DNA from 2 places in the Peribacillus sp. B65 genome. Region 2 is predicted to be linked to the other one. Evidence: riboswitches for the same ligand, from Rfam matches in the RefSeq annotation. Region 2 holds a riboswitch; the other holds the start of a gene.
The links. Region 2 has a riboswitch for glycine ahead of ACSR9O_RS18060 (amino acid permease). Riboswitches for the same ligand answer to the same signal wherever they lie in the genome.
Positions count from the first base shown of each region.

Region 1: another riboswitch for glycine. It lies ahead of gcvT (glycine cleavage system aminomethyltransferase GcvT); the one in region 2 lies ahead of ACSR9O_RS18060 (amino acid permease).

Region 1 is NZ_CP195840.1:1,789,776-1,794,213, reverse strand. It holds gene gcvPB (aminomethyl-transferring glycine dehydrogenase subunit GcvPB) at 1-212, opposite strand, end outside; gene gcvPA (aminomethyl-transferring glycine dehydrogenase subunit GcvPA) at 205-1,551, opposite strand; gene gcvT (glycine cleavage system aminomethyltransferase GcvT) at 1,569-2,675, opposite strand; glycine riboswitch at 2,814-2,897, opposite strand; glycine riboswitch at 2,901-2,988, opposite strand; gene ACSR9O_RS08815 (DEAD/DEAH box helicase) at 3,365-4,438, shown strand, end outside.
Region 2 is NZ_CP195840.1:3,694,111-3,698,548, forward strand. It holds gene ACSR9O_RS18055 (amino acid permease) at 1-1,084, opposite strand, end outside; glycine riboswitch at 1,587-1,665, shown strand; gene ACSR9O_RS18060 (amino acid permease) at 1,872-3,215, shown strand; gene ACSR9O_RS18065 (DUF3311 domain-containing protein) at 3,487-3,687, shown strand; gene ACSR9O_RS18070 (sodium:solute symporter family protein) at 3,684-4,438, shown strand, end outside.

The DNA.
Region 1 (4,438 bases), 1.9 Mb from region 2:
TCCACCCCATGATTCCGTTTGGAGAGTGCTGTATAGTGACGCATGATATCCAGTTCGGACACCTCAGGCAGTTCTGCCTCTTCTTCACGGATGTAGTCGGCAGGAAGAATTTCTTCGAGCGGAATAGTTGCAACATCCATTTCTGGCAGACTGTACCCGATTCGACCGGAAGTACTGATTTCAAAAATGAGTGATTGATCTTGATTATTCATGTTGATCCCCCAATTCCTGCGCAAGTGCATCAATTTCTTCTTTTGTTCTAAGTTCAGTTACCGCAACCAGCATATGGTCTTTCAGCTCAGGATAAACCGTCCCTAAATCAAAGCCGCCGATCATCCCTTTTTCAAAAAGGCTTTTATTGATTTCTGAAAACGAAGCAGGCAGTTTAATGATAAATTCATTGAACGAAGGACCGTCGAATATCACTTCCACCCCTACTGCCATAATTGCTTTTTTCGCATAATGTGCTTTTTGAATATTTTGCACGGCCATTTCCTTGACACCCTTTTTCCCAAGGGCGGTCATTGCAACAGAAGCTGCCAACGCATTCAAAGCTTGATTGGAACAAATGTTGGATGTGGCTTTGTCACGGCGAATGTGCTGTTCACGAGCTTGTAGCGTTAGTACAAATCCCCTTTTACCATTTTCATCCACGGTTTGACCGACGAGTCGGCCTGGAACTTTCCGAACAAGTTTATTAGTAACCGCAAAATATCCACAATGAGGTCCACCGAATGCCGCTGGAATGCCGAATGGCTGAGCATCCCCCGTTACGATATCTGCACCGAGTGCACCAGGGGATGTCAAAGCTCCCAATGCAAGCGGATTACTGGAAACGATAAACATGGATTTGACGCCATGAATGATTTCTTCCATTTCCTTCAATGGCTCGATCCGGCCAAAAAAGTTCGGATATTGCACGATCACTCCTGCAATGTCCTCATTCGCCAATTCCTTTAAAGCAGCTAAGTCCGTCACACCGTCTTTATAAGGAATTTCGATCACTTCCACGCGTTGCCCTTTCGCATATGTCTTCACGACTTCTCTTGATTCAGGATGAACGGTTCCTGAAATGAGAATCTTCTTGCGGCGTGTCTGTCCTGAAGCAAGCATGGCTGCTTCAGCCAGCGCTGTCCCGCCGTCATACATGGAGGAGTTAGCCACATCCATGCCCGTCAATTCACATATCATCGTTTGATATTCAAAGATTGCTTGAAGCTCTCCCTGTGAAATTTCAGGCTGATAGGGTGTATAAGCCGTGTAAAATTCAGAACGGGATAGAACATGATCGACGATGACCGGTGCATAATGGTCATAGACACCCGCACCAAGGAAGGAGGCATAGTTTTTAAGATCCGCATTCTTGGCAGCAAGCCTTGATAATTCTTTCATTAATGCTGGTTCCGATTTAGCAGGCTTGATATCGTATTCTCCTTGAAAACGAACGCTCTCAGGGATATCATTGAAAAGTTCTTCAGCAGTGGATACCCCTATCGCTTTCAGCATTTCTTGTTTATCTTGCTCTGTCATGGGTAAATAACGATGTTTCATCTAATGACCATTCCCCTCTATTTACGTGGTTTTTTATAAAAAGGTGTTTGTATTATAACGGCTTTCAAACGTTTGGAACGGATCTCCACTTCGACTTCCGCATCCAGCACTGAAAATTCCTTATCGATAAGTACCAAACCCACGTTTTTCTTCAACGTTGGTGATTGGGTACCGGTCGTGACCTCGCCAATGACTTTATCACCGCTGTAGACCTTATACCCATGACGTGGAATGCCACGGTCTATCATTTCAATTCCCACAAGCTTGCGAGGAGCTCCTTTCTCCTTTTGCTCAGCAAGAACGGCTTTCCCGAAAAAATCAACTTCCTTATCGACTTTTACTGCAAAACCAATCCCGGCTTCTATCGGGGTGATGTCTGCTGAAAGCTCCTGCCCATACAACGGCAGTTTCGCTTCAAAACGCAGGGTATCACGAGCACCTAAACCAATCGGCTGAACTCCCTCTTCGTTTCCGGCATCCATAATCGCCTTCCAAAGGGCTGGACCATTTTCACTGTCACTATATATCTCAAAGCCATCCTCACCAGTGTATCCAGTACGGGATACCATCGTGGAGATACCGTTAATCATGACATTTTCCTTGAACTTGAAAAATCCAATTTCACTTAAAGCAGTATTTCCCGATAGTTTTTGTAAAATCTTCTCTGCAGCTGGCCCTTGAAGTGCCAGCTGTGTATAGTCACTAGATACATTCTTGATTTGGACATCTTCCGATAAATGAGCTTGCAGCCAATTGAAATCTTTTTCTGTGTTCGCTGCATTGACCACGAGCAGATAGTCATCCTCAGACCTTTTATACACGATTAGATCATCAACCGTGCCTCCGTTTTCATAACACATGGCGGAATATTGGGCACCGCCCTGTTTCAGCTTTGATATATCATTAGTCAGCATCTTTTGTAAAAAGGAAAGGCTCCCAGGACCCTTAACATCGACTTCACCCATATGGGAAACATCGAATAACCCCGCTTTTGTACGTACGGCTTCATGTTCGTCCTTTATACCCGAAAATTGGACAGGAAGTTCCCAGCCGCCAAAATCAATCGTTTTACCTCCGTATTCACGATAAACCTCAAATAGTGGTGTTCTTTTTAAATCGGTCAAAAAATGACCCCCTTCAGATTTTTTTAAATTAATTGGCTTCATTATCAAAAGCTTCTTGTCATTACGCATCAGATATATCCTGATTCATGATGTGAAAAAAGCACAAAAAAGGACAGAGAAAGCCCGTTTGAGCTTTTTCTCTGTCCTGAAACCTGAAAGTTTACCTATGTAATAGGTTTTCCCCTTTGGTGGCCGTCCCAAAACGGGCGGCGCTCTCCAGAGTTGCGTCCAATAAGAGTTCTTTTGCCTGAGAGATTCACTGCTAAGTTTGCTCCTTCGGCGCTACATCCGTAGTCTCTCCCCTTATCTTCACCCGCATATAAATGGTCTACCAATGAAAGGAAGCGAATAAGCCACCAAACATCGGTAAAACCTCTGAGCATCGTGGAATGCATTCTCTGCCAATTCTCCTGAAACCTCAGAAACCGTTTGATTGGTCTCCTTCAGTAATCTTGGATAAATTAGAAGTCTATAGCCCATACTAAGAAAACGCGAACTGCAAAATCGATGTACAAAGATTCTTTGTAGCGTTGGGAAATTGGAATTTTCTAAATATACTTATATCCTACCCTAAGAAACTTATCTCTGCAATATCTTTTGAAGAGAAATATTTTTCTTACTTCACATATGAAATGTTCGGGTTTTGACCTTTTATTAAGGAAAATATGATTTAAGAGGGAGTTATTTCTATGAAAATCAATATATCCTTTAATTCTGAATGGAATGACGAGTTTCTGCAAAAGATGGAAAATGACGGTCCATGGGGAAACTGGGAGCTTTATAAGCTCGCGGTTCAAATGGAGGAAAATCTTATCATCCCTGATTTTGAAGGTTTACAGGCGCCCAAGCACCTTCCGCAGTTAACCCCGCTTCCCCATCAATTGGAAGCAGCCAAGCAAGTGGTGGAAAAGATGAATGGAAAGGCCATTTTAGCTGATGAGGTAGGGCTCGGAAAAACAATTGAAGCTGGATTGATCCTAAAAGAGTATATGATTAGGGGCCTTGTAAAAAAAGTTTTGATCCTTGTTCCGGCTTCCCTTGTCACACAATGGGCTTTTGAATTGAATACCAAGTTTCATATACCGGCAGTCGTTCAGAGAAAAAGCTATGTTTGGGACTCCTGTGATGTGGTCATTTCATCCATTGATACAGCGAAACGAGCTCCACATCGAGATATCATTTTCAAGCAGGAATACGACTTCATCATTATTGATGAAGCTCATAAACTTAAAAATAATAAGACGAAGAACTATGAATTCGTCCAAAATCTGAAAAAGAAATTTTGTTTACTCCTGACAGCCACTCCGATTCAAAATAAAGTCGAGGAAATTTTCCACCTCGTTTCGTTATTGAAACCAGGCCACTTGGGAAATGCCTCACTTTTTTCAGAAAAGTATAAAGGGAAAGGCCGGAACATTATTGAAGATGAACACCTAAAGGAACTTGTCAACACTGTCATGATTCGAAACCGGCGGGCCGATACTGGCATTGAATGGACAAAACGGCATGTGGAGACCATCACCATTGAATTTTCTCCAACGGAACAAGCATTGTACGATGCTGTTTCCAAATTCAAACCTATTTCGGATGGTTCTAAAGGAAGCGCCTTTTCGGCTCTCACTCTCCAAAGGGAAGCATGCAGCAGCAGAGAGGCGGTCTTTTATACATTAAAGAATATGAAAAATAAATATGATCAGCCTTCCCCTGACTTTTTGGCAAAGCTTGATGATTTATTTTCTAAAGTGAATGAAACGGTTCAGAAC
Region 2 (4,438 bases):
CACTGTACACATAAAGGAATAATTGCGGCGGTGCAAGGTAATTCAGGATAACCCCGATGCCCAATCCTAATAGTACAGCGATCGTGCAGTATGCCGGCACTCCATTTTTAGATACTTTAGCAAAGACTTTTGGAGCTTGGCCATTCAATGCAAGTGTGTACAGCATACGCCCTGCACTGAATATCCCACTGTTGCATCCAGACATTGCCGCTGTGATTACGACAAAATTGATGATTCCTGCTGCTGCTGTGATACCTATTTTAGCAAAGGTTGAAACGAATGGGCTTCCTAAGTCATCCAGTTGATCCCAAGGGAAGACTGTCACGATGACAAATATGGCACCAATATAGAAAATTAATATACGCCATATGATTGACTGGATAGCTTTTGTTACGGTCTTCCTTGGATCTTTCGCTTCTCCGGCTGTGATGCCGATAAGCTCAACGCCTTGATAGGATGCCACGACAAGGGAAAGCGCAAAGAAGAATCCTGTCCAGCCTCCCGTAAAGAAGCCGCCATTTTCCCATAGATTCGATAATCCAATCGCATCCCCGCCATTCCCTATTCCAAAGAAGATAAGGCCTAGGCCGGCAACGATCATCAATATGATCGTTATGATTTTTATAAGCGCAAACCAGAATTCAAATTCCCCGAAGGATTTAACTGAAATGAGGTTGGCCGCCCCCAAGATGATCATGGCGACCACACCTGGTATCCAAGCCGGTAAATCCGGGAACCAATATTGCATGTACAACCCAACCGCGATGATTTCGGACATTCCGACGATTACCCATTGAAACCAATTGCTCCAAGCAGTCATATAACCTGCCAAAGGATGTATATAGCTGCTCGCAAAGGTTGCAAAAGAACCTGTAGTCGGTTCTAAATAGAGCATCTCACCCATGGAACGCATGATGAAAAATATAAAAATACCTGCGATGGCATAAGCAAGCATTACAGAGGGCCCGGTCCATTTGATCGTGCTCGCCGATCCCATGAATAACCCGACACCGATGGTTCCGCCCAAAGCTATCATTTGAATGTGACGTGCTTCCAGCCCTCTCTTTAATTCCTTGTTCGACATGTTTAACTCCCCCAGATGCAATATCGGTAATGCTTTTCCATCCTTAACACGAACGACTCTCTATTAATTATTGCGGTTAGAAATGCTTTATCGAAAAAAATATCAATAACACTTCAATTATGTTTTCTTATCTTATAATAGTAAATATTCTGTAAAAATACAATTGTATTTTTGAAATAAACAGTTACCAAATATATCTTGGCAATTCCCCTTATCTAAAAATATCATTTCAAAAAAATGATGTTCAATATTTCATAATAATGATCATCCAAAAAACAAATTTTTCAAGTACCTTAATAAAAATTAAGACCACTATAAAACTACAGCTATTGCCGTTTTCACTTCAAAAAAAACTTGTTGACCTTCCGAAAAATAGATGATAGAATTCCAATATTATTTTATAAGCATAATGAATGATTCAGCAGTGGTAGATTATCACTGACAACATTTATTCACAACCGCATACAAGCAAGCGATGAATGCTATGGATGACACTATAGCAGGAGCAGCTTCTGGAGAGACTGTACAAGGTGCAGCGCCGAAGGATTCACAATCTCAGGCAAAAGGACAGAAGAGTAACGAATGATAAAATTGTTATTCTGAACCCTTTAAGAGATTGGTATTATCCAATCTCTTTTTTTATTGTCCATTTTGTGGTTGGACTAAAAACAACAGCTTTAAAACCAATGGGAAAGGCAAGCTGGACGAAAAAATCAGTCCCTCTCTCCAAGACCATTCAGGTAAATTCATTCACTACCAAGACTATAAAAAGACGGGGGCGTAAGAATTGGCAAAACAAGAATTAAAAAGAGATTTAAAAAATAGACATGTACAACTGATCGCAATAGGAGGAACCATTGGCACCGGATTATTTTTAGGTTCCGGAAAAGCCATACAATTAGCAGGACCTTCCATTTTATTTTCCTATCTGATAATAGGGATTGCCTTGTTTTTTGTGATGAGGGCACTAGGGGAATTGCTCTTATCCAATGCAGGGTATACATCATTCACTGAATTTGCAACCGAATATGTCGGTCCATGGGCCGGCTTCGTGACAGGGTGGACATATTGGTTCTGTTGGATCATGACCGCAATGGCCGATATCATAGCTGTCGGCGTCTATATGCAATATTGGTTCGATATCCCTCAATGGATTCCGGCTCTAATATGCCTAGTCATTCTGTTAGGATTGAACCTTTTGACCGTTAAGTTATTTGGTGAATTGGAATTCTGGTTTGCCATCATTAAAGTAATCACGATCATCGCCTTGATCGTCGTGGGGATCATCCTTTTGATCATCGGCTTCAATACCAATAGCGGAACGGTTTCCCTAACGAACCTATGGAATCATGGGGGCATGTTCCCTAATGGCATTTCTGGATTCCTATTATCTTTACAGCTGGTCGTCTTCTCATTTGTCGGTGTCGAATTGGTCGGGGTTTCCGCAGCAGAAACGGCAAACCCGAGAAAGAACATTCCATCTGCCATCAATAAAATCCCTGTCCGGATTTTACTTTTCTATGTTGGTGCACTATTCGTCATTCTCTGCGTCAACCCATGGACACAACTGGATGCCACGAGCAGCCCATTTGTAGAGGTCTTTGCGTTAATCGGCATTCCTGTCGCTGCAGGGATCATCAACTTCGTCGTTTTGACATCCGCTGCTTCTGCATGCAACAGCGGTTTATTTTCAACGAGCCGAATACTTTATACGTTAAGCAGGAATGGCGAAGCACCTGCTAAACTGGAAAAATTAAATAAACAGGCTGTTCCGAGCAATGCCTTATTAACATCCACAATCGTTGTATCAATAGGGGCATTATTAAGCAAACTGATACCTGAACAGGCATTTACCGTCGTGACGACCATCAGTGCCATCTGTTTCATATGGGTATGGAGCATTATCTTGATTTCCCATATCAAATATTCGAAAACAAGGCCTGACCTAAGAGCGAAATCGACTTTCAAGGCTCCTTTTACACCCTTTGTCAATTACGCCATATTAGGATTATTCCTGTTCATCCTTATTGTTATGCTATTCGCTGAAGCTACACGACTATCACTGCTCTTGACCCCAATCTGGTTCATACTTTTGGTAATACTATATAATTCTCGGAAAAAATATAGCTAAAGGAAATAAAGCCTTGAACTCACTATGAATTCAAGGCTTTATCTGTTTTATGAACATATCATTGTTCGGCTGTCTGCGCACAGTTGCTCAAATATATCAGGCAACTGCATTAAATTTTATATCAAAATAGTGTAAGCTAATATATATTATCGGACCTTTTCCGTCATGAATGAATTTTTCATCCCGGTTTGGTTCACCCATCCATCAGTGGCATTGAAGAATAAACCCCATTGGTGGGCGTTTCACTTTATTAAAACGGAGGGGTTTGTTTATGAAGATTATATATATTCTTACTCTAGTTCCTTTTATAGGCATACTAGGATTTCTGCCTTTTGTTAATAAAATAGAACCATATGTATTAGGGATGCCTTTCAATATGTTCTGGATGGCTATGTGGGTGGTCCTTACCTCTGCCATACTGGGCATCATGTATAAGCTGGATCCCAGGAATCGGGAAGGTGACCAGGAATGAATATTGCTCTCTTAATCATTTTAGCATTTTTACTTCTATCGATATTTTTAGGCATACGCTCTTCAAAAGGAAAAGATATGGACTTGGAGCAATGGACGGTTGGCGGACGCGGTTTTGGTGCGATATTCGTCTTTCTGCTGATGGCCGGGGAAATCTATACGACCTTCTCCTTCCTTGGCGGCAGCGGCTGGGCTTATGGCAAGGGCGCACCCGCACTATATGTTCTAATTTACATTACTTTGTCTTACGTATTATCCTATTGGCTCCTACCGGAAATATGGAGATATGCCAAGGAAAATAAACTGATGTCTCAATCCGATTTCTTTGTAAGCAAATATAAGAGTCCCGGTTTAGGAATTTTGGCTGCGCTTGTCGGTGTGGTGTCGATGATTCCAGTGATCGTAGTGCAGCTGAAAGGATTGGGGATCATTGTCTCAGAAGCATCTTATGGTGCCATCTCTATGTCTGAGGCAGTTTGGATGGGGGCGATCAGCCTTACCATTTATGTGATGATCTCAGGTATACACGGTTCAGTTTGGACAGCGGTCATTAAAGATATCATGATGGTCGCCATAATAGGATTTTTGGGGATTTATCTGCCGATTCATTACTTTGGCGGATTTCAGCCGATGTTTGAAGCGATTGATGCGGCCAAGCCTGGTTTTCTTAAGTTCCCAGATCAGGGACTTAGCGTATCATGGTTCATCTCCACGGTAATATTGCTCGTATTCGGTTTCTATATGTGGCCACA